DNA from 3 places in the Mycolicibacterium gadium genome. Region 3 is predicted to be linked to each of the others. Evidence: predicted binding sites of a transcription regulator. Region 3 holds the regulator's gene; each other region holds the start of a gene.

Region 1 (7,075 bases), 1.4 Mb from region 3:
GTCGCCGAGTCGGGTTGCGGTGCCGTGACCTTCGACCATGCCGACCTGTTCGGCACGGATTCCGGCTTGGTCCAGCGCACGTTGAAACAGCCGCACCTGCGCGGGGCCGCTCGGAGCCGTCAACCCGACGGAACGACCGTCCTGGTTGAGACATGTCGCTCGAAGTTCGGCGAGTACGTGGTGTCCGTCGCGCAGTGCGGCGGAACGTCGCTGCAGCACGAACATCGCCGCGCCTTCGGCCCACACGGTGCCGCTTGCCTGCGCGCTGTACGGGCGGCAGTGACCGTCGTCGGACAGCGCGTGCTGTTTGGAGAACTCGACGAAGAATCCCGGTGACCCCATGACACAGACCCCGCCGGCGACCGCCATATTGCAATCACCTGACCGAATCGCCTGCGCGGCAAGATGGATTGCGGTCAGCGTCGAAGAGCATGAGGTATCGATCGTCATTGCGGGTCCGGCCAGCCCGAGCGTGTAGGCGATGCGCCCCGACACAGGGCCGAGGGCGGTACCCGCCATCAAATGACCGGTGAGGTTGGTGAACTCGGCAAGATCGGGACCGTAACCCATTGTCGACGCACCGATGTAGCAGCCCACATCGTGACCGATGAGGTCGTCGGGGTTGATCCCGGTGTTCTCGAGTGCACGCCACGCCACGCGCAACGCGACGCGTTGCTGCGGGTCCATCGCGACGGCCTCGCGTGGTGAGATCCCGAAGAATTCGGCGTCGAAAGTCGCACCACCGGTTAGGAATCCGCCGAGATCGTGTATCGGCTTGAAGCCATCGCGGTGTGACCCGTCGAGGACCTTGCGCACCGACCAGCCGCGGTCCCGCGGAAACGGGCTCAACGCCTCGCGTCGCTCGGACAGCAACGACCAGAAGGCGTCCGCGGTATCGATGCCGCCGGGCGCCTCGATCGCCATCCCGGCGATGACGATGGCGTCCGCGTCACTAGACGTCATTGACGAGCTCCGCGACGGCGTCGAGATGGTCGTTGATGTAGAAGTGCCCGCCATCGAAAAGCGACAGTGTGAACGCCCCGCCGGCGTGTGTGGCCCAGCGGCGCAGCATGTCCTCGCTCACCCGATGGTCGTTGCGGCCGCCGACGGTGTGGACGTCGGCGCGCAGTTGGACGTCGTCGCCGCACGCGTAACGGTTGAACGCCAGGTAGTCGGCGCGCACGGCGCGGACGAGCAGGTCGACGAAGTCCTCGTCGGCGAGCAGCCGCTCATCGGTGCCGCCCAGGTCGACCATGTTCGCGATCACCTCGGCCTCGGCGGTGGGTAGCCGTGGTGAGGTGGCGATCGTGCAGGGCGCCTGGCTCGCCGACACCCAGAGGCTGCGCACGTCGGCACCCTTGGCTTCGGCGACGCGAGCGAACTCGAACGCGATCACCGCCCCCATGCAGTGGCCGAACAGTTTCAGCGGCCCGAGTCGCGTCCATTCGCCGGCATCAAAGAGTTGGGCGGCCAATTCCTCGATGGTGTCCGGGGCGGGGTGAGTGAGCCGGTCCGCTCGCTGGGGGTACTGCACGACGTAGACGTCGGCGCCGCCGGCAGCCAACGCCGCGGCGAAGGCCCGGTAGGCCGCGGCGGCGCCGCCTGCGTGGGGAAACACCACGGTCGCGCCGTCGCTCTTTCGGCCCGCGGACCGCTTGATCCAGGGCTGGAAGGTCAGTTGGCTCTGTTCGTCAATCATCGGCGGCTCGGCGATGGTTTTCGGTAGGTCGTTCGGGACGGCCTGCAGCACCGCAGCGAGAACCCACGAAACCCTCCCAGCGCGATTAGTGCAGGCTGTCCTAAGTTGGTGAGGTTACCCTAATTGAGCTTGTCGGAGACTCGTACGTCCGGGGTGCGAGCGGGTGAGCTCGGCCACGTTCACGCGCGTTCGGGATGGCTTGCCACCTGGGCAGACGCGGTCGGCGCGAGTGCGCGGCCCCTGACGATGGTCGGCTGGGCGTCGACGGTAGCGTAAGTGGCTAGTTGCCCGGGAAAGGATCACAGATGGATCTGGCAGGCGTCGGAGTGTGGAGTTCTCAGTTGCGCTACGGCGACACCGGAGAGGCCGCCGAGGCCGCGGCCGAGCTCGAGGAGCTCGGATTCACCGCGCTGTGGATCCCGGACGTGGGTGGTCCCGTCCTCGACTCGGTGAGCAATCTGCTGGCGACGACCAAGAGCGTCGTGATCGCCACCGGGATCCTGAACCTGTGGATGCACGAGCCCGCGGACGTGGCCACCAGGTATGCAGAGTTGACGGCTGAACATGGTGAACGCTTTCTGCTGGGCATCGGCGTGAGCCACGCTCCGCTCATCGATTCGAAGGAGCCGGGTCTCTACAAGAAGCCGCTCGCCGCGACGCGGGCCTACCTGGATGCGATCGACGCGACCGACAACCCGGTCCCCGTCGCGAACCGGGTGCTCGCCGCGCTGGGTCCGAAGATGCTCGAACTGTCCGCGACCCGGGCCCGCGGCGCTCATCCCTATCTGGTGACACCGGACCACACCCGCTACGCCCGTGAGCATCTCGGCGAGGGCCCGTTACTGCTGCCCGAGCAGACGGTATTGCTCACCGAGGACAGGGACGAGGCACGGACGCTCGGAACGGATTGGCTGCGTGCGTATTTGGCGCTGCCGAACTACGCCAACAATCTGCTGCGCTCCGGCTTCACCCAGGAGGACTTGACGTCGGTCAGCGATCGGCTGTTCGACGCGATCATCGCGTGGGGCGACGAGGCGACCGTGCTCGGCCGGGTGAACGAGCACCTCTCTGCGGGTGCCGACCATGTCTGCGTGCAGGTGCTGACCGCCGATCCCAGGGAATTCCCCCGCGATCAGTGGCGCCGACTGGCCGCCGCGCTGAACTAGCCGCCCGCCAGCGCTTCAGGCGACGTTGGGTTCTGGGCCGCCGGGTTCGTGCGGGTAGTCGTCTGAAAGTTCATCGTCGGACAGTTCGTAATCGGGTGGTCCGATGAGCCATTCGTCGTCGAATCGCGCGTTTTCGAACGGTGGGACATCGTCTGAGGGTTCGTCATCGGCCCGTATTGCCGGTTCCTTGAATGGTTCGTCGCTGGGTGGGCGCAGCCGTTCGGGGCGGTGGTAGTCGTTGACGCGGGCTTGGCCGGTGTCCAGGTGCGCGGGCGGGAGCCATTCCACCTCGTGGTCCTCGTTCATCTGGGTGGCCCACCCGCCCGGGCCGACCATCCGGTTATCCGGCCCGCACGCCAACCCGAGGTCATCGACATTGGTCAACCCGTCATCGGCCCAATCCTTGGCCGCGTGATGGACCTGGCTGCCATACGCCGGGACGGTGCACCCCGGTTTCGTGCAACCCCCATCGCGGGCGATCAGCATCAGCCGCTGCGCCGGGGAAGCCACCCGGCGCGCCCGAAACAGATCCAGTGCTGAGCCGGTCGCCTCGTCGAACACCGCCAGAAACTGATTCGCGTGCGCGGCCATGCGGATCACATCGCCGATCGGGACCACCGTGCCGCCGCCGCTGACGCCGACCCCGGCGCGGCTCTCCAAGTCCTGCAGGGTGGTGCGGATGATGATCGAGGTCGGCAACCCGTTGTGCTGTCCCAGCACCCCGCTGGCCAGCACGCTGCGCCCGACCGCCAGCAGCGCGTCGTGCTGACGCTGTGCAAGCGTCCGATGATCGTTGTCGATCTGGGCTTGGCTCGGAGTGCCCGAGATGCAGGGGCTCTCATCATCGGGATTGCACATTCCAGGCGCGGCCCACTTCGCGTGGATCGCCTCCAGCGTGGCCGCCAACTCCGGGGTGAGATTGCCTCTCAACGGGGTCATCTTGTCCGAACCTTGCGGCCCCTTTGACACGCCGCGGCGGCGTGCGCGTTCGGCATCGTCGGGTTCGGGGCCGTCCTGGTCCAGCAGGAACAGGGTGCGCTCGGCCTGATCCCTGAGTTCCTTGGGTCCCAATCCGACCGCGTGGCCGACCAGATCGACTTCGATCTGCGCGCGGGTCAGCGTGTCGATCGCGGGCGGAATACGGTCCATCGCCTTCCGCAGCACCTCGACATGCTCGCCGTTGATCATTCCGCGCGCCTGCGCGAGCGCAACACACGGCAGCGCCGGATCCAGCGGCTGTCCGGTCAACGCGCGGCGCGGTCCCAACAGCGCCGCCTCATCGAGGCGACGCCCCGCCTCCGACGTCGAGATGCGCCATCGCGTCGCCAACACCTGACGCCAGGACTTGGCGCCCATCTCCTTGGCCGTCGCCTCGATCTGCAAGCGGGCCAACATCCGGTGGCCCTGAGCCGGCAGCTGACACGACAGCGTCTCGAGTTCATCAAGAGCATCAACCAATTCGGACTTGGTCAACGCGTCGATGGGCAGCGCGGCCACATGATCGTGCGCGGCACGCACAGCTGCGATCGCTTCCCGCACCGCCTCCGCACTCATGACTCAAACATACGTTCGACCCATAAGGAAACTCTAGAAACAATCCGAAGAGAAGTCTAAGGGTCTCCGCCAAAGCGCGGACTTCTGAAACTGTTGTGACGCAGGGGATTCAGAGCCGTCCGTGAACTAGCCGCCCGTCAATTCAGAGAGCACCTCGGCGCTGTCCATCGCAGCAACCTCCAGATACACCTCGGCGACCATGTTGAGCCGATCCGCATCCGGTTCCCGACTGACGAGTCGTTCTGCCAACTTCGACACCGATCGCGCCGCGAACATGTCCGTGACGAGCACCGTGGGCGTATCGAGCCAGTCCCGGACCCGCGCGATCACCTGGGTAGCCAGCACGGAATCGCCACCGAGGGAGAAGAAGTCGTCGTCGACACCGATCTGGTCGCCCGCGACGTCCAGCACCTCGCCGACGATCACGACGAGCGCGGACTCCAGCGGCGTGGAAGCCGGGCGGTAGGCGTTGGCGGCCGGCCGCTCGGCTTGCGCCAACACCCGGGCGGCGGCCTCGCGGTCGAGCTTGCCGTTCACCGTGAACGGGATTCGATCGCTCACGACGATGATCTTGGGAATCATGTGGGCCGGAACAAGCTCGGCCAGGCCGACCGCGACGGCGGGCGAATCTACACTCGGGTCGTCGCTACGCACCAGCGCGGCAAGCACATCCGGGTCGCCCGGGATCGCGGCGGCCACCGCCGCATCGATATGCGGCACCCGCTTGAGCGCCGCTTCCACCTCGCCGAGCTCGATGCGGTAACCGCTGATCTTTATCCGGTGATCGATGCGGCCGACGAACTCCAAGGTTCCCTCGGGCTGGTAGCGGACGAGATCGCCTGTCCGGTACCAGGTTCGACCGTCGTATTCGACGAACTTCTCGGCCGTCAGGTCCGGCCGTCCGCGATACCCGCGGGCGATGCCGCGCCCTGAGAACCACAGTTCGCCCGGCACCCAGTCGGGGCAGTCTGATCCGTCGGCGGCCGCCACCCGGCACGCGTTGTTCGGGAACGGCGTGCCGTAGGGAATCGACGTCCAGTGCGCCGGCGGGTCGTCGACCTCGCAGATCGTGCCGTGCACCGCGGTTTCCGTCGCGCCGCCCAGCCCCGCTGCTCGCACTGCGGGCGCTGACTTGCGGAGTCCCCGAACGAGTTCGGGCCTCACCCAATCGCCACCGAGCAGCACCACCCGCAGCGTCGCCAGCCGATCGCCGCCGACCGTGAGCAGCATGTCCAGCCAGCCAGGCATCCAGTTCAGGAACGTCACCGAATGCTTGTGGATCAGGCCGGCCCAGACGTCCGGATCCCGGCGGTGCGCCTCGTCCACCACGACGACGGCACCACCGGCCCGCAGGATCGCGAAGACTTCCAGCACCGACATGTCGGCTTCCAGCGACGCCAGGGCCAGACTCCGGTCGGACGGACCGAGTTCGTAGTGGCCATTGACGAATTCGATGGTGTTCATCACCGCGTCGTGCGTCAGCTCGACACCCTTGGGCTCACCGGTCGACCCCGACGTGAACAACACGTAGGCCAGGTCGTGCGGTTCGACCGGGGTGGGTTCAACGTCGACGACACTTTGCATCGCCGTCGAGGCCTTGATCACCGGCACCGCGGTCTCGACCATATCGGCACCACCACAGAGCAGCACCGCCGCCACACCGCTCGATTCCAGGACGCGGGCGGTCCGGTCGGTCGGCTGATCGGCACCGATCGGAAGGTAGGCAGCGCCGGCGGCGAGAATCCCGAGCACCGCTGGAATCTGCTCGGCGCACTTGGGACCGATCAACGCTACGAGGTCGCCGGGACGAACGCCGCTGCCGCGTAAGGCTTCCGTGACCGCAAGCGCCCGGGTGCGTAACTCGGCGTACGTCAGGTCGCCGTCGTCGCTGAACACCGCGGGCGCGTCAGGCCGAGCCAGCGCATTGCGGAAGAACCCTTCGTGGATGGTCTCTCCGCTCGGCGGTGCGGTCGCACTGTTCACCGCGGCGCGGACGGCTCGTTGCGCTTCGGGCACCGCGCGCGGATCAGTTGCGTCCCAAGCCGCGTCGTCGGCGGCCAGCCTGGTCAACTCGGCCAGGTGATAGGCGAACATCGCGTCGGCGACACCGGGACGGAACGCGTCGACGCGGACGTCCCAGTTGATCATGAGACCGGTCGCCAGCGGCGTCGCCTGCGCATCGATGAGCACCTGCGGGCCTTGCGAAATGGTCCACACGGGTGCGCCGAACAGTTCGGTGACCTCACCGGCGAACAGATCGCCGAGCCCGAGCGCGCTGGTGTAGACGATCGGCGCGAGCGTCTGGTTGCCGCGGTGGCGTCCCAGGTCGCGCAGCACCGACAGACCCGAATAGCTCGAGTGTCGAGCGGTGTTGTGCAACGTCTCCTGCACGACACGGGTCCGCTCGGCGGGCGTGCTGGTGCGCGTCAGGTCGATGTCGAGCATCAGTGACGAGGTGAAGCACCCGACCAGTTTCTCGACGTCGGGGTGGAACGGTTCCCTACCAAACATCGGCAGATTGAGCAGGAACCGTGAGTTGCTCGACCAGCGCGCCAACGCATTCGAGTACGAGGCCGCGACTGCCATCGCCGGGGTGAACCCGCGACGGTGCGCTGCGGCGAAGAGTGCGTCGCGCGTCTCGACATCGAAGACGTGC
Region 2 (7,075 bases), 110 kb from region 3:
CGGCCCGGACAAGGACATTCCGCACGTCACGGCCGAGATCATCGTCAAGTACGTCACCGACCTGCAGCTGTTGGGTCTGCTGTAGGTAGTACGGCGGGCTCAAAGCGTCAGCCCGATGCTCAAGAGCACGATCGCGATCAACGGCAGGATGCCTTGCGTGATGGCAGCGCGAGCTTTGTCGGGCGAGGACACCAGCAGCACCAGCGCAGCGGCAAGCATGGAACCGGTGCCTGCAAAGATGAGCGCAAGCCCGACGTAGTTGTGACCGAGTCCGCCGATGACGATGCCCGCTAGCGTGACGATCGCCAAGAACAGGTTGTAGAAACCCTGGTTGAACGCCAGTTCCTTGGTGGCCAACGCCTCCTCCTCGGTGGTGCCGAAGGTGGCCCTGGTCCTGGCCGAGGTCCACGTCAGTGACTCCATCACCCAGATGTAGACGTGCAACAAGGCGGCCAGACCGGCGAAGAAGAGTCCCGCGAATCCCATGTCACTGTCTCCTATTCGAACAGGCCCGGCTGCCCGAAACCGGTCGCTCCGGCCGGGGGTGTCATTCCGAGATGAGTCCAGGCCTGAGCGGTGGCGACGCGGCCGCGCGGCGTACGGGCGATCATGCCGGCACGCACCAAGAACGGCTCGCACACCTCCTCGACCGTAGTGGCCTCCTCCCCCACCGCGACCGCCAGTGTCGACACTCCGACGGGGCCACCACCGAAACTGCGTGTCAGCGCGGACAATACGGCGCGGTCGAGGCGGTCCAACCCCAGCTCGTCGACGTCGTAGACCGCCAGGGCGGACTTCGCGATGTCACGGGTGATGACACCGTCGGCCCGGACCTCGGCGAAGTCGCGAACCCGTCGCAACAATCGGTTGGCAATACGCGGTGTGCCGCGCGAGCGCCGCGCGACCTCGGTGGCTGCGTCGCCCTGCAGCTCGATACCGAGGATGCCGGCCGACCGCGTCAGCACCCGCTCGAGTTCCGCTGGCTCGTAGAAGTCCATGTGCGCGGTGAAGCCGAACCTGTCACGCAGGGGGCCCGTCAGGGCACCCGAGCGGGTGGTGGCGCCGACGAGCGTGAACGGGGCTACCTCGAGCGGAATGGACGTCGCGCCCGGTCCCTTCCCGACCACGACGTCGACGCGGAAGTCTTCCATCGCGAGGTACAGCATTTCTTCGGCGGGCCTGGCGATGCGGTGGATCTCGTCGATGAACAGCACGTCGTGCTCGACGAGGTTCGACAGCATGGCCGCCAGGTCGCCCGCCCGTTCCAGCGCCGGTCCGGAGGTGACCCGCAGCGAGGTGCCGAGCTCGGCGGCGATGATCATCGCCAGCGAAGTCTTGCCCAGCCCCGGCGGGCCCGACAGCAGGATGTGATCCGGTGTGCCACCGCGGTTCTTGGCACCCTCGAGAACCAGCTGCAGTTGCTCGCGGACCCGGGGCTGACCAATGAACTCCCCGAGCGAACGCGGCCGAAGGCTGGCGTCGATATCCCCCTCGCCGACTGTCAGCGCCGGAGTGACCTCGCGGTCGTCCGATTCCTCGTCCTCGAACCGATTCATTTCTTACCCAACATCGACAGGGCCGAGCGCAATGCCGTCGTCTGGGTGGCCTCGGGTTCATTGGCGAGCACCTTGTCGGTGGCCTCCTCGGCCTGCTTGAGCGCAAAGCCAAGGCCGACAAGCGCTTCCACGACAGGTCCGCGCACGGTGTGGCCGTTCATCGCAACGGCCCCCGACGGCGTGACGGCGCCCATCTTGTCGCGCAGGCTCAGCGCCATCAACTCAGCGGTCTTCTTGCCGACCTTCGGGATGCGAGTGAGCGCCGTGATGTCGCCGTCGGCGATGGCGCGCCGCAGCGTGGGCCCGTCGTACATCGCCAGCGCGCCCAACGCGATGCTGGGCCCGATACCGGACACCGCGAGCAGCGTCAGAAACAGGTTGCGGGCGTCGGCGTCCGAAAAGCCGTACAGCGTCATCGAATCCTCGCGCACGATCATCGCGGTGATGAGCCGGGCCTCGTCGCCGCGGTGCAGCGTCGCCAGCGTGGTCGGCGTCGCCATCACTTTGTAGCCGACGCCCGCGGCCTCGATGACAACATGGTCGAGAGCGATGTCGAGGACCTCCCCGCGAACGGATGCAATCATCGTGCCGCCTTTGCCTTCGCCTTGATCGTGGCCTGGTACTTGCGTTTCTGCTCGGCCGCCATGGCCTCGGCCGCGGCCATCCGCGCGATCATCGGAGCCCGCCAGCAATGACAGATCGCCAATGCCAGCGCGTCGGCCGCATCGGCGGGCGTCGGTTTCGCCTGCAGGGCAAGGATTTTGGTGACCATCGTGGTGACCTGCGCTTTGTCGGCCCGACCGTTTCCGGTGACGGCGGCTTTCACCTCGCTGGGTGTGTGGAAATGCACGTCGATGTCACGCCTGGCGGCGGCAAGCGCGATGACACCGCCGGCCTGCGCCGTGCCCATCGCCGTGTTCGCGTTCTGGTTGGCGAATACTCGCTCGATCGCGATGACGTCGGGCCGGTGGGTGTCCATCCAGTACTCGACGGTGTCGCTGATGGTGAGCAACCGACGATGCAGCGGCTCGTCGGACGGAGTGCGGACCACGTCGACGTCCAGCGCGATGACCCGACGACCGGTGCCGCCCTCGATGACGGACAGCCCGCACCGCGTCAACCCAGGGTCGACACCCATCACCCGCACGTGGCAGCTCCTTGCCTGTGAACACCTGTTCGAAGGAGCTTAACTCCGGCAGCGGACACCTCAGGGGCTCGACACGCCCCATCACCGGGCGGACCGCCCGGTGCGGCGGCGAATCGACGCGTTTCTCACGGCTAGATCACCATGTGCCCTGAACGTCCGCCGGAAGCGACCTCGCGTGCGATCTCGTTGACGCGGCGCTTGGATCCGTTCCATCCGCGTACGAGCTCTCGGCCCACCTGATGGCCGTTGCGTTCGACGGTGATCACCCACCTCACACCGCAGAATTTGGCCAGTAGCCAGAAGGGCCACAGCAGCGCGAACACAATGCCGATGACCACCTCGAACAGGCCGAATGAGAGGTCAAGCGCGTCGCCTGGGAACGGCCACAGCCGCCGGTTGATCGACCAGACGGTGCCGTTGGGATCTGTGAGAACTGCCACGAACAGTTATTTTGCGTGGCGGACCGGGCATTCCGCGCGATTGAAGCCGTTTGTCGCGACGCGGCGATGTGACTAGTCCTGCAACCGTCGCTAGCGTCGCGAGAGAACCGTCCCCCAATCCGTGGAGCTGATTTCACACATATGCCCGACGACCAGAAACTGGAGACCGCGACAAATCTCGCCATGACGTTGGCGTGGGCGGCAGGTGCCGTGGCCGCCGTCTACGTGGTCGGGGTGATCCTCACCTGGCTGCTGACGCGGGCCAGCCGTCGCAGCGCCCTTCTCAGAGACATCGAGGTGCTCACTCGTCTCCCGGCGCGCGCCGCGCTCATGGTCCTCGCCGCGGCGATCGCGGTGCGACGCACATCGGACCCCGCCGACTCGTGGCGCGGATGGGTGGACCACACCCTGCTGATCCTATTGATCGTCAGCCTCACCTGGCTGGTCGTCGGCCTGGTGCGGGTCGCAGAACGGCGCATGATCGCCCGTTACGGCGGCGGCGGCGAGGAGATCTCCGACGCCGACCGCCGGTGGCGACGCGTCCGCACCCAGGTGACGGTGCTGCGTCGACTCGCCATCGCCGTCGTCGTGATCCTCGGCGGCGCGGCGATCCTGATGACCTTTCCGTCGTTCTCCAACATCGGCGCCACGGTGTTCGCCTCGGCCGGCCTGCTGTCCGTGGTCGCGGGTCTCGCCGCGCAGACCTCGCTCGGCGCACTCTTTGCGGGGATGCAGATCGCGTTCTCCGGCGCCATCCGCGTCGGCGATGTGGTCCAGCTCGAGAACGGCCAATGGTGGGGCCGCATCGAGGAGATCACCCTCAGCTATGTCGTGGTGCGACTGTGGGATGAACGTCGACTCGTGCTGCCGTCCACCTACTTCACGACCGAGCCGTTCGAGAACTGGACCCGCAGCGACACCGAGATCATGGGCACAGTCGAGTTCGACGTCGACTTCTCCGTACCGTTCAACGACATGCGTGCCGAACTGGACCGCTTGCTCGCCGAGAGCGAGTTGTGGGACGGCCGTCGCGGTGTCCTCCAGGTGACCGATGCCGTCGGCGGCATGGTCCGCGTGCGCATCGTGGTCAGCGCCCCGAACGCCGGTGCACTGTTCGACCTGCGATGTGCGGTGCGCGAGGGCATGGTCGATTGGGTGCAGCACAGGCAGGTGCGGCCGATCCAGCTCATCGAGCCGGCCGCGCCCGCCGAATCCAGGGTGCGCAGCGACGATGAGGAGGGCACGACGCCTCGGGTGGCGTCGGGCATGTTCTCCGGCAGCCCCGAGGCCGAAGCGCGCGCCCGCGCCTTCGACGATCACGCCGACGAGTACGAGGACGACCTAGCGCGGTCCAACGGCCGCGGCTGAGGCCCTGGCCAGCGTCACGCCGCGGTAGTGCGGCGCCAGCGTCCGCCCCGCCGCGAGCAACGGCTCGGTACTGCGCAGCGTGCGCGCCACCACGAAGGCGCCTTCGAGGGCCCCGATGATCGCCAACGTCACGTCGCGGGCCCTCGCGCCATCGAGTCCGCGAGCGGCGAAGTACGCGGCGCCGCCCTCGATCCAGCCGCTGAACACGGACGCCGAGGTCTCGCGCAGCTCCGCCACTGTGTCGGCGACCTCGGCCGCCACGCTCGCGACCGGGCACATATTGGCAAAGCCGGTGCTGGCCATATCCTCGGCGGCTTGTGCAAAGACGCCCTCGATCGCCTGGCCGAGGTCGTTGTACTCGTCGATGAGCGTCGGGATGAGTAGCCCGTACGCCGCTCCCGCGTTGATCAGAGCTTCACGCGCGATCTGAACCTTGCCCCCTCGGAAGTGGTGGTACAGCGAGCCGATCGGCGCACCCGACGCGTGGGCGATGTCTTTCATGCCCACCGCCGCGTACCCGCGGTGCCGCATCAGCTCTGCGGCGGCGGTGAGGATTGCTTCGCGCGTGGATCTTGCCATTGACGTCTCCTGCCGACACACTAGAGCATACGTTCTAGAATCAACGTTCTAATCAGGGGAAAAAGATGGAGCTTGTCGTTTCCGCCGGGAGCATCGAATACCGCGAGGAAGGCGACCCGGACGGCCCGCCGGTGGTGCTGTTGCACGGTCTGCTGATGAACGACACACAGTGGGACCTCGCCCTACCGCACCTGCCGGCCGGCTACCGCTACGTGCTGCCGGTGCTGCCGATCGGCGGGCACCGCATCCCGATGCGCGAGGATGCCGACCTGACGATGCCGGGCATGGTCGACGTCGTCGCTGATTTCCTCGACGCACTGGATCTCACCGACGTCACGCTCGTGGTGTCCGACTGGGGCGGTCCGCTGTTCCTCACCGACGTCGGTCGCGACAAACGCATCGCCCGACTCGTGATCTGCCCGTCAGAGGCCTTCGACAACTTCCCTCCCGGGTTCCCCGGCAAGGTCACCTGGGTCGGCACCCGCACCACCGGGACCGTCAAGATGGCGATGCAGCAGTTGCGCATCGGCTGGCTGCGTCGCCGCTTCTTCCTCTTCGGCATGATGGCCGCCAAACGCATCCCCCAACACATCGTCGAGGCGTGGACGAATGCGGGAATCGCCGACGTGCGGATCCGCCGCGACCTGCTCAAGTACGCACGGACCAGGTTCGACAAGTCCTCGCTCGTGCGCGCGACCAACCGGCTCGCCGACTTCTCGGGCGACGTGCTGGTGCTGTGGAGCCGCAATCGCGTGATGCCCGTCGCGCACGCCGAGGCATTGGCCGAATTGACCGGTGGCACATTGCGTTACGTCGACGACGCCAAGGTGCTCATCATGCTCGATCAGCCCGAGGAAACCGCGCGGGCAATCGGCGAGTTCCTCGAGGGCTATCCCTCGTCGTCGAGTTGAGCCGCGACGTCGTCGGGAATGTCCATGTTGGTGAAGACGTCCTGGACGTCGTCGCTGTCTTCGAGCGCGTCGACGAGCTTGAGCACCTTGCGTGCGCCGTCGAGGTCGACCGGTACCGTCACCGACGGCTGGAAGCTGGCCTCCGCGGATTCGTAGTCGATACCCGCCTCCTGTAGCGCGGTACGGACGGCGACGAGATCGGTTGGTTCGCAGATGATCTCGAAGCTGTCGTCGAGGTCGTTGATCTCCTCGGCGCCCGCTTCGAGCACCGCGGTCAACACGTCATCCTCGGTCTGCCCGTTCTTCTCCAGGGTCACGACGCCCTTGCGAGAGAACAGATACGCCACCGAACCGGGATCGGCCATGTTGCCGCCGTTGCGGGTCATCGCGACGCGCACCTCGCCCGCGGCGCGGTTGCGGTTGTCGGTGAGGCACTCGACCAGCACCGCGACACCGTTGGGGCCGTAGCCCTCGTAGGTGATGTTCTGGTAGTCGGCGCCACCGGCTTCTTCGCCGGCGCCGCGCTTGCGGGCGCGCTCGATGTTGTCGTTCGGGACCGACGATTTCTTCGCCTTCTGGATCGCGTCGTAGAGCGTCGGGTTCCCGGCAGGGTCACCGCCGCCGACTCGCGCGGCCACTTCGACGTTCTTGATCAGTTTTGCGAAGTTCTTGCCGCGGCGTGCGTCGATGACGGCCTTCTTGTGCTTTGTGGTCGCCCACTTGGAATGGCCGCTCATGCGTGTACTACTCACTTCCTGAAGTCGTGCTCAAGCTTCGACCGACGAGTCTACGTGGACATTTGCCCGCTACCGAACCGCGTCGAGCGGCGTCAGCGCGACGATGCGATAGCCGATGCCGGCGGGCCAGCCGATGTTGGCCTGCACCGCCAGCTGAATCCACGTCGGCGTCCCCGAGGGATCGTCGACGAAAGTCGCGGCCGCGTCGACGATGGCGCTCGAGTCACCTCCGGAGGCGCGAAGCGTGACCGAGGCGCTGAGCACCGCGCCGCCGAGCTGGCCGCGGTCGTACGGCAGGCTGTCCGGCACGAAGAACGCCGTCTCGAACGAGGTACGG
Region 3 (7,075 bases):
AATACGACGCCGTCGTCGCCGACTGACCCGTCGATTGCGAAGAGCGCGACCTCACTACCGAATTCGGCGCCACGCATGTGATCGTGAGTGGTCCGGAGTCGGCGCCGCCGCTTGTTCTCCTGCACGGGGCGGCGGCCACCGCGACCATGTGGCGTCCGGTCATCGAGACGCTCAGCGCGACCTATCGGTGCTATTGCGTGGACACGATCATCGAAGGCAACAAGAGTATTGCCAGCAGACGGATCCTCGGCAAAGTCAAACTCGTGGAATGGTTGCGCCGGGTGTTCGCTGCGCTCGATATCAAGCAGGCAAGGGTGGTCGGCCTCTCCTACGGCGGCTGGCTCGCGGCCAATCTCGCGCTGCACGCGTCCGAACTTGTACATCGTCTTGTATTGCTTTGTCCAGCAGCGACATTCGCACCTATTACTCTCAAGTTCTATCAGGGGGTATTCTCGGCGAGCCTCTCGCGATCACCGGAGCGGGCCCGCCACTTCGTGCAGTGGCTGTCGAGTACGCCGAATGTGGAGGCCGACCCCATAGCGGATCTCATCGTGACGGCACTGCTGTCGAACAAGCCGGTCCCCACCGGGTTGACACCACCGACGGTACTTTCCGACGACGCACTTCAGCGGATCGCCGTGCCGACAACGGTTTTGATAGGGGATCGCGAAGTGATCTACCGCGGCGGTCCGCACGCAGCGATTGCCAGGGCGCAACGGTTGATCCCAGACGTCCGGACGGACCTCATCCCCGGTGCCAACCATATTCTGACTCTCGACTGTCCGAAAGAACTTGCGGCCGAATTGCTCACTGCACTGGCCTGATAAAGCCAAAAGATCCCCGAACCCATGAGGATTCGGGGACCTTTTCGTAAAGCTAGTTCTGCTCGGCTTCCTGGCGCTTCTCGGCGGTCTTGGCTGCGCCGCGCGCAGCCTCGGCTTCGGCTTCCTTCTGGGCGGCATTGCGCTGGGCCTCGGCCTTGTCCTGCTGAGCCTGGCCTTCGCGGTACAGGTCGTCACGTCCGGCGACCGCGCCCGCGACCTCCTTGACCTTGCCCTTCACGCCCTCGACGACGCCTTTGATGGCTTCCTCGGGTCCGCTGTTCTTGTCCGACATTCGTTGTCTCCTTGCTGAGGGGTCAGGTGGTCATCAGATCCCCGATTAGGCGGTTCGCTAAACCCATTCCGCGCCATGGTGGCTGACGTCACATCGCTGTCCGGCGTCGGTTGATAGCGGTATAGCTGCCGCGGCAACAGAACTCGCGAGCCGGGAGTCAAAAGCGATGGCTGCGTATGGTCACCGTAGATGTCGGGCGCACATAAACCCCGATTTCATTCCGATATGAGTTTCTTGTATCCGGTCGCCGGGCAATTCGATTCGGCGCTTCGCTGGGCAAGATCCGAAGATTTTGCACATAGCCGAGGTATTTTCTGTCTCAGAGTTTGCGTGTGTTCTTTGGTTATCAACGTCTTCTGACGGACAGTTGACGGGCGCGATACGTTTCATGGAATTTGCGCCGACTGTGGGAGGGTCAATGAGCGGGCAGCAGAGTCGGCGCCGCATGGTGCGTTATCGGCTCGGAATCAGTTTGCTGACATTGTCGATGGCTGTCTTGTTGGCACCGATCACGGCGGCGCAACCGGATGCCGACGCTAACGCAGCGATAACCGCGGCGTGGGAGGCCAGCGGCGGTGACGGCGGCCCACTGGGACCCAAAAACGGCGGCGTCTACCCGGCCGGCCCCGGTTTCGGCCAAAACTTCGCTGGCGGCAAGATCTTCTTCACGCCTGCGACCGGCGCACACTTCGTACAGGGTGCCATCTTGGAGAAGTACGAGTCGCTCGGTGGCCCAGCCGACAGTGATCTGGGGTTCCCCACCATCGATGAGGGGCCCGGGCGAGCGCCGGACAGTCGAAACGTCACGTTCAGCGCGACGGACAAGCCGGTCATCTTCTTCACACCTGCGACCGGCGCACGTGTGGTCCGTGGGCCGATCAACGCCGCGTGGGACAAGCTCGGTGGTTCGTCGGGCACACTCGGCGTACCAGCGGAGGACGAGGTCTACAAGGGCGACGCCGTCTCGCAGAAGTTCACCGGCGGCGAATTGTCGTATGACATTCGCAAGAAGTCCTTCACCACCGTGCCGCCGGAACTTGCAGCTCAGTTGGGCGACCTGCAGTTTCCCGATGATCCGACCGCGGCGATCAATGCCGCCCGGCGCGCCGCCGGAGGACCGCTGGGGCCGCTGGGCGCCGCCGACGGAGCGCCCTTCCCGGTCGGCAAGGACGGACTGAGGCAGAACTTCGCCGGCGGCGCGATCTTCTACACACCTGCCACCGGTGCGAACGTCGTGACCGGACAGGTGCTGGCCAAGTACGAGAGCGTCGGCGGGCCCGAAGGCGATCTCGGCTTCCCGCTCACCAGCGAGGTCGATGGCGGGCTGTCAACTGCCAGCCGCATGTCCAGCTTCGCGGCCGAGGACAAGCCGGTCATCTTCTGGACGCCGGATCACGGTGCGGTGATCGTGCGGGGTGCCATGGCGGCAGCCTGGGACCGGCTCGGCGGGGCCAAAGGCGAGCTGGGCGCGCCGATGGCCGACCAGACGGAGGCCGGCGACGTCGTCACGCAGCGCTTCACCGGTGGCGTCATTTCGTGGGACCGAACGAAGAACACCTTCAGCACCGAACCGGCCAATCTGGCCGCCGAATTGGCCGGACTCGAGGTGCCGGGTCAGCAGTCGGCGCCCGAGACGCCGGGCAGCCCGCAGGCGTCAGATTCGGACGACACCAACAAGTGGTGGAAACCGAACGTGTGGTGGCTGCTGGCGCTCGTGCCGTTGGTGGCAGTGATCGGAGCCGTCGTGCTCGCGATCGCGCTGCGGCGCCGCAACAAGACCGATCCTTTTGCGCCCGACGAATCTCTTGCGATGCAGGACGTCCGGTTCAGTGGCGACGCCGATGCCGCGTACAGCACCGCGGCCGCTCCGGATCGGGTGACCAGCGACGACGAGTACGCCGCGGCGATGTTCGGCGATCGCTACGCAGGCGAGGAATTGGGCTCACTGCCCCGCCGGGGCGAGGATATGACACCGGAGGCCGTGCCCGAGGAGGAAGACCTTTGGGGTGCGCCGTCGTCGGCATCGAGCGTTCAGGAGACCGCGCAGGATGCCGAGGACGCCAAGGATAACGACGAGCCGCCGGCCCCTGAAGGCGAGTCCGACGATGAAGACGACCCGGACGCGGTCGATACGGCCCCGACTCGTATTCAGACCGGCGAAGCGGTGATCGCGGCCGCGGCGGCGGCCGCCGCGGTCAAGCGCGACCCCCTCATCGATACCGGACGCCATGCCCGGATCGAGGTGGACGACGACCTGCCGTCGCAGCGCGTTGCTTTCATGGTGCCGCTCGACGACCCGAACGAGGCACCAGAGGGCTACCCGGTCAAGGCGAATACCAAGACTGGTGTGTATTGGACACCCAGCAGTCCGTTATATGACGACGCCCGCGCCGAAATCTGGTTCGCCAGTGAGGAACTCGCGCGCGTGAACGGTTTCGTCACCGACGATGAGGCGCGCTAGATCTTACGGATCACCGTCACGACCTTGCCAAGCACGGCGGCGTCGTTACCGGGAATCGGATCGAACGCCGGGTTGTGCGGCATCAGCCATACCTGACCGCGCGTGCGCTTGAACGTCTTCACCGTCGCCTCACCGTCGATCATCGCGGCGACGATGTCGCCGTTGTCGGCAACGTTCTGTTGACGCACGACCACCCAGTCGCCGTCACAGATCGCCGCGTCGACCATGGAGTCGCCGACCACCTTCAGCAGGAACAGCGAGCCCTCGCCGACCAATTCGCGCGGTAGCGGGAAAACATCCTCGACGGCCTCTTCGGCCAGGATCGGGCCGCCGGCGGCGATGCGGCCCAACACCGGGACGAACGTCGGCTCCGGTAACGCATCCGACCCTGCGACGTCGGTGGCGACGACCGGGGGGCCGCTGTCCGCCCCGCGCACGTCCACGGCGCGTGGCCGGTTGGGGTCGCGTCGCAGATAGCCCTTGCGCTCCAGAGTGCGCAACTGGTGGGCCACCGACGACGTCGACGTCAGCCCGACCGCGTCGCCGATCTCTCTGATGCTCGGGGGATAGCCGCGACTGGTCACCGAGGCGCGGATCACATCGAGGATGGTGCGTTGACGCTCGGTGAGCCCGGTGTCGAGCCCACCGCGCCCGCCGGTGCCGGCTGCGCCACCCGGGGTATCGCTGCTGGAGTCCATGGCGCGAATCTAGCCCGCGGCCGCCGATTAATCAAACATGTGTTCGAGGCGTGTCGGATCGCCACGTGCTGGTGAGACCTTGACGACCCGGAGACGACTCGGGCATCAGAACTTGTCGGTGGGTGCCGCTATCGTTTGGCAACAGTTCGATCACATGTTCTATTAATCGAACACCTGAGCGAGTATGTTCGAACACACAAGCGAACGACCTTGGACCGGAAGGCAGGAAGATGACGATTCTCGAGACGCGGGAAATCCAGGCAACACCTGTGGTCAGGCCGGGTGTCCGGCCCGCGGGTGCACGGCGGCGGCCGCCGTCACGGCGGCCCGGCGGCGCTCCGGTGCGGTACCGCAGCTCCGGTGTCCTCGTGTCGCGCGCTCCGCGCCGGCGCCGCCCCATCACCCCGGTCACGACGGTCCTGTTGGCAATGGTCGCCGCAGGCATCACAGTGTGGCTCGGCCTGGTGGCACAGTTCGGCGGTGTCGTCGGCGAATCGGCCCCAGTGCCCGACCGGCTCGCGGTGGTTCAGGTGCAGACGGGCGAAACGCTGCAGCAGGTGGCGGGCCGAGTGGCGCCCGATGCGCCGGTGGGAAGCGTTGTCGACCGGATCCGCGAACTCAACCAACTCGACACGGTGGCGATTCATGCCGGCCAGACACTGATCGCACCGATCAGTTGACGGTGCGCTGTGGGCGGTGAAAACATCAGCCCCGCAAGGGTATTCGGTAACACCACGATGGGATATGTGCCAATCAGCACGAACCTGGGCTCGCGAACTCCCGCGCAGGTACGCTCAGAGGCGTTCGGGTTGGTCGTTTGGTGGTGTGGCGAAGGAGCGGTGATGCACTGTCCGTTCTGTCGTCATCCCGATTCCCGAGTGGTCGACTCCCGGGAAACCGACGAAGGCCAGGCGATTCGCCGCCGCAGATCATGCCCGGAATGCGGTCGTCGCTTCACGACGGTCGAGACGGCGGTGCTCGCCGTCGTCAAACGCAGCGGTGTCACGGAGCCGTTCAGCCGGGAGAAGGTCGTCAAAGGCGTGCGCCGCGCCTGCCAGGGCCGGGCGGTCGACGACGACGCGCTGAATCTGCTTGCTCAGCAGGTCGAGGACGCGGTGCGAGCCACCGGTTCGGCTGAGGTCCCCAGCAATGAGGTGGGCCTGGCCATCCTCGGTCCGCTCCGTGACCTCGACGAAGTCGCCTACCTCCGGTTTGCCTCGGTCTACCGCGGATTCACGTCGGCAGAGGATTTCGAGCGCGAGATCAAGGAGCTGCGTGAGCATCGCGAATCTCCACAGCCGGCCCAGAGCTGACCCGCCCCCTCACTCGATCTGTTTCGTACCGTCGTTGACGACGCGCCCTGCGACCCGCACCCAGCCCTCGGGGCTCCACTCGGTGGATATTCTCGACCCCTTACCCTGCACGATCTCCAGGTCCTGGCTGAGGTAGTCGGTGATGCGGACCGCCGCGGCGCCGGTGGCCTCGTCCTCCGGGACGCCGAGATCGGCGGCGAACATCCTTGAGCGGATCACTCCGGCGGCTTTGTCGAGCCAGGTCCACAGATAGTGCTCGGCCGCATCGGTGTAGTCGGACGGATCCGCCGCCATCAGTTCGTCGACGGACGCGAGGTCATAGATCGCGAAGTCCGGAGCCCATTCCGAACGCGCACTCACGGCCGTCAGATCGCCGTCGTAGGTGACCTGCACGATGCCCGCGGGCACCTGCAAGGTGTTGATGGCGAAACCCTGCTCGCGCAGCCACCACGAGGCACCCACGGTCGGATGGCCCGCAAAGGGCAATTCGACGGCCGGGGTGAAGATCCGCGCGTGCGCCGTGCTGGAGCCGCTTTGCGGCAGATCGATGAAAATGGTTTCGCTGTAACCCAATTGGGTGGCGATCCGTTGACGGTCGGTGGGCTCGACGGTGCTGTTGTCGACAACGCCTAGCGGATTTCCGAAGTTGCCGTCGGGGTCGGTGAATACCCGCAGTACCGTTACGTCGATGGCCATGGACCGATGCTACCGAGGTGCGTCGACGTCTTCAGGTGGCGCTGCGCTCGTCGTGGTCCATCGCGTCGAGTACGGCGACCCGGGTGTCGGCCGAGCCTGAGATCGCACCCTCTTCGATGCCGGTGCGCAGCAATCCGCGCAGATAATCCTGGTCGTAGACCGCGGGTTCGGTGGAAAGAATGAACTGCTCGAGAACCTCGACGAACCGGTCTGGGTCGTCGTGGAACGGGAAGTGCCCGGAACCCTCGAAGATCTCCAGCAGTGAGCCCGGCATCGCCGCATGTGCCAGACGGGCATGACTGACCGGTATCACCGAGTCGGCACTTCCCCAAATCAATTGCACCGGAACGGATTGCGTCAAATAACATCGATCGAGCATTGTGACAACTTGGCCGCGCCAGTCCACTACCGCGCGCAGCGTGCGCGCGAAGGCCGACGAGGCCGTCGGCTCCGGCAGATCCGCGAGGATCCGAAGCACGTCGGGAATGTCACGGCCCAGACCTGTCGATCCGAACATCGCTCCGGCCACACGTCCGACGGCGTGCACCGCCGGCAGCACCAGCGGTAGACGCAGAAACGCCAACGCCTCGCTGCCCATCGGCAGTGAGGCGACCCGCAGCGCGATGTTGACGTCTTTGGTCACGCCGCCGGCTCCCACGAGGATCAGCCGCTCGACGAGCTGGGGGAACTGGTAGGCGAACTGCATCGCCACGCCGCCACCCAGGGAGTGGCCGACGACAGTGACCCGGTCGACGTCGAGCACGCTCAGCAGGTCACGCATCCCGTTGGCG

Evidence for each region. Region 3 encodes LexA, which represses DNA repair genes until DNA is damaged. Its sites were predicted from a motif close to CGAACANNTGTTCG; they were not measured.
Region 1: G6N36_RS00710 (HNH endonuclease signature motif containing protein) is a predicted target of LexA. The motif match lies at 4,424-4,437, and genes of this name have one in related genera.
Region 2: ruvC (crossover junction endodeoxyribonuclease RuvC) is a predicted target of LexA. The motif match lies at 2,722-2,735, and genes of this name have one in related genera.

What each region holds. Positions count from the first base shown of each region.
Region 1 covers NZ_AP022608.1:149,074-156,148, reverse strand. The annotation lists gene G6N36_RS00725 (beta-ketoacyl [acyl carrier protein] synthase domain-containing protein) at 1-963, opposite strand, end outside; gene G6N36_RS00720 (thioesterase II family protein) at 953-1,699, opposite strand; gene G6N36_RS00715 (LLM class F420-dependent oxidoreductase) at 2,005-2,865, shown strand; gene G6N36_RS00710 (HNH endonuclease signature motif containing protein) at 2,881-4,419, opposite strand; gene G6N36_RS00705 (non-ribosomal peptide synthetase) at 4,546-7,075, opposite strand, start outside.
Region 2 covers NZ_AP022608.1:1,395,214-1,402,288, forward strand. The annotation lists gene car (carboxylic acid reductase) at 1-85, shown strand, start outside; gene G6N36_RS06790 (DUF1304 domain-containing protein) at 100-486, opposite strand; gene ruvB (Holliday junction branch migration DNA helicase RuvB) at 498-1,556, opposite strand; gene ruvA (Holliday junction branch migration protein RuvA) at 1,553-2,140, opposite strand; gene ruvC (crossover junction endodeoxyribonuclease RuvC) at 2,137-2,703, opposite strand; gene G6N36_RS06810 (hypothetical protein) at 2,835-3,143, opposite strand; gene G6N36_RS06815 (mechanosensitive ion channel family protein) at 3,285-4,511, shown strand; gene G6N36_RS06820 (TetR/AcrR family transcriptional regulator) at 4,485-5,090, opposite strand; gene G6N36_RS06825 (alpha/beta fold hydrolase) at 5,156-6,001, shown strand; gene G6N36_RS06830 (YebC/PmpR family DNA-binding transcriptional regulator) at 5,980-6,738, opposite strand; gene G6N36_RS06835 (hypothetical protein) at 6,808-7,075, opposite strand, start outside.
Region 3 covers NZ_AP022608.1:1,504,549-1,511,623, reverse strand. The annotation lists gene G6N36_RS07525 (alpha/beta fold hydrolase) at 78-824, shown strand; gene mbp1 (microaggregate-binding protein 1) at 877-1,116, opposite strand; gene G6N36_RS07515 (LGFP repeat-containing protein) at 1,535-3,577, shown strand; gene lexA (transcriptional repressor LexA) at 3,574-4,275, opposite strand; gene G6N36_RS07505 (LysM peptidoglycan-binding domain-containing protein) at 4,506-4,955, shown strand; gene nrdR (transcriptional regulator NrdR) at 5,118-5,588, shown strand; gene G6N36_RS07495 (PhzF family protein) at 5,598-6,284, opposite strand; gene G6N36_RS07490 (alpha/beta fold hydrolase) at 6,316-7,075, opposite strand, start outside.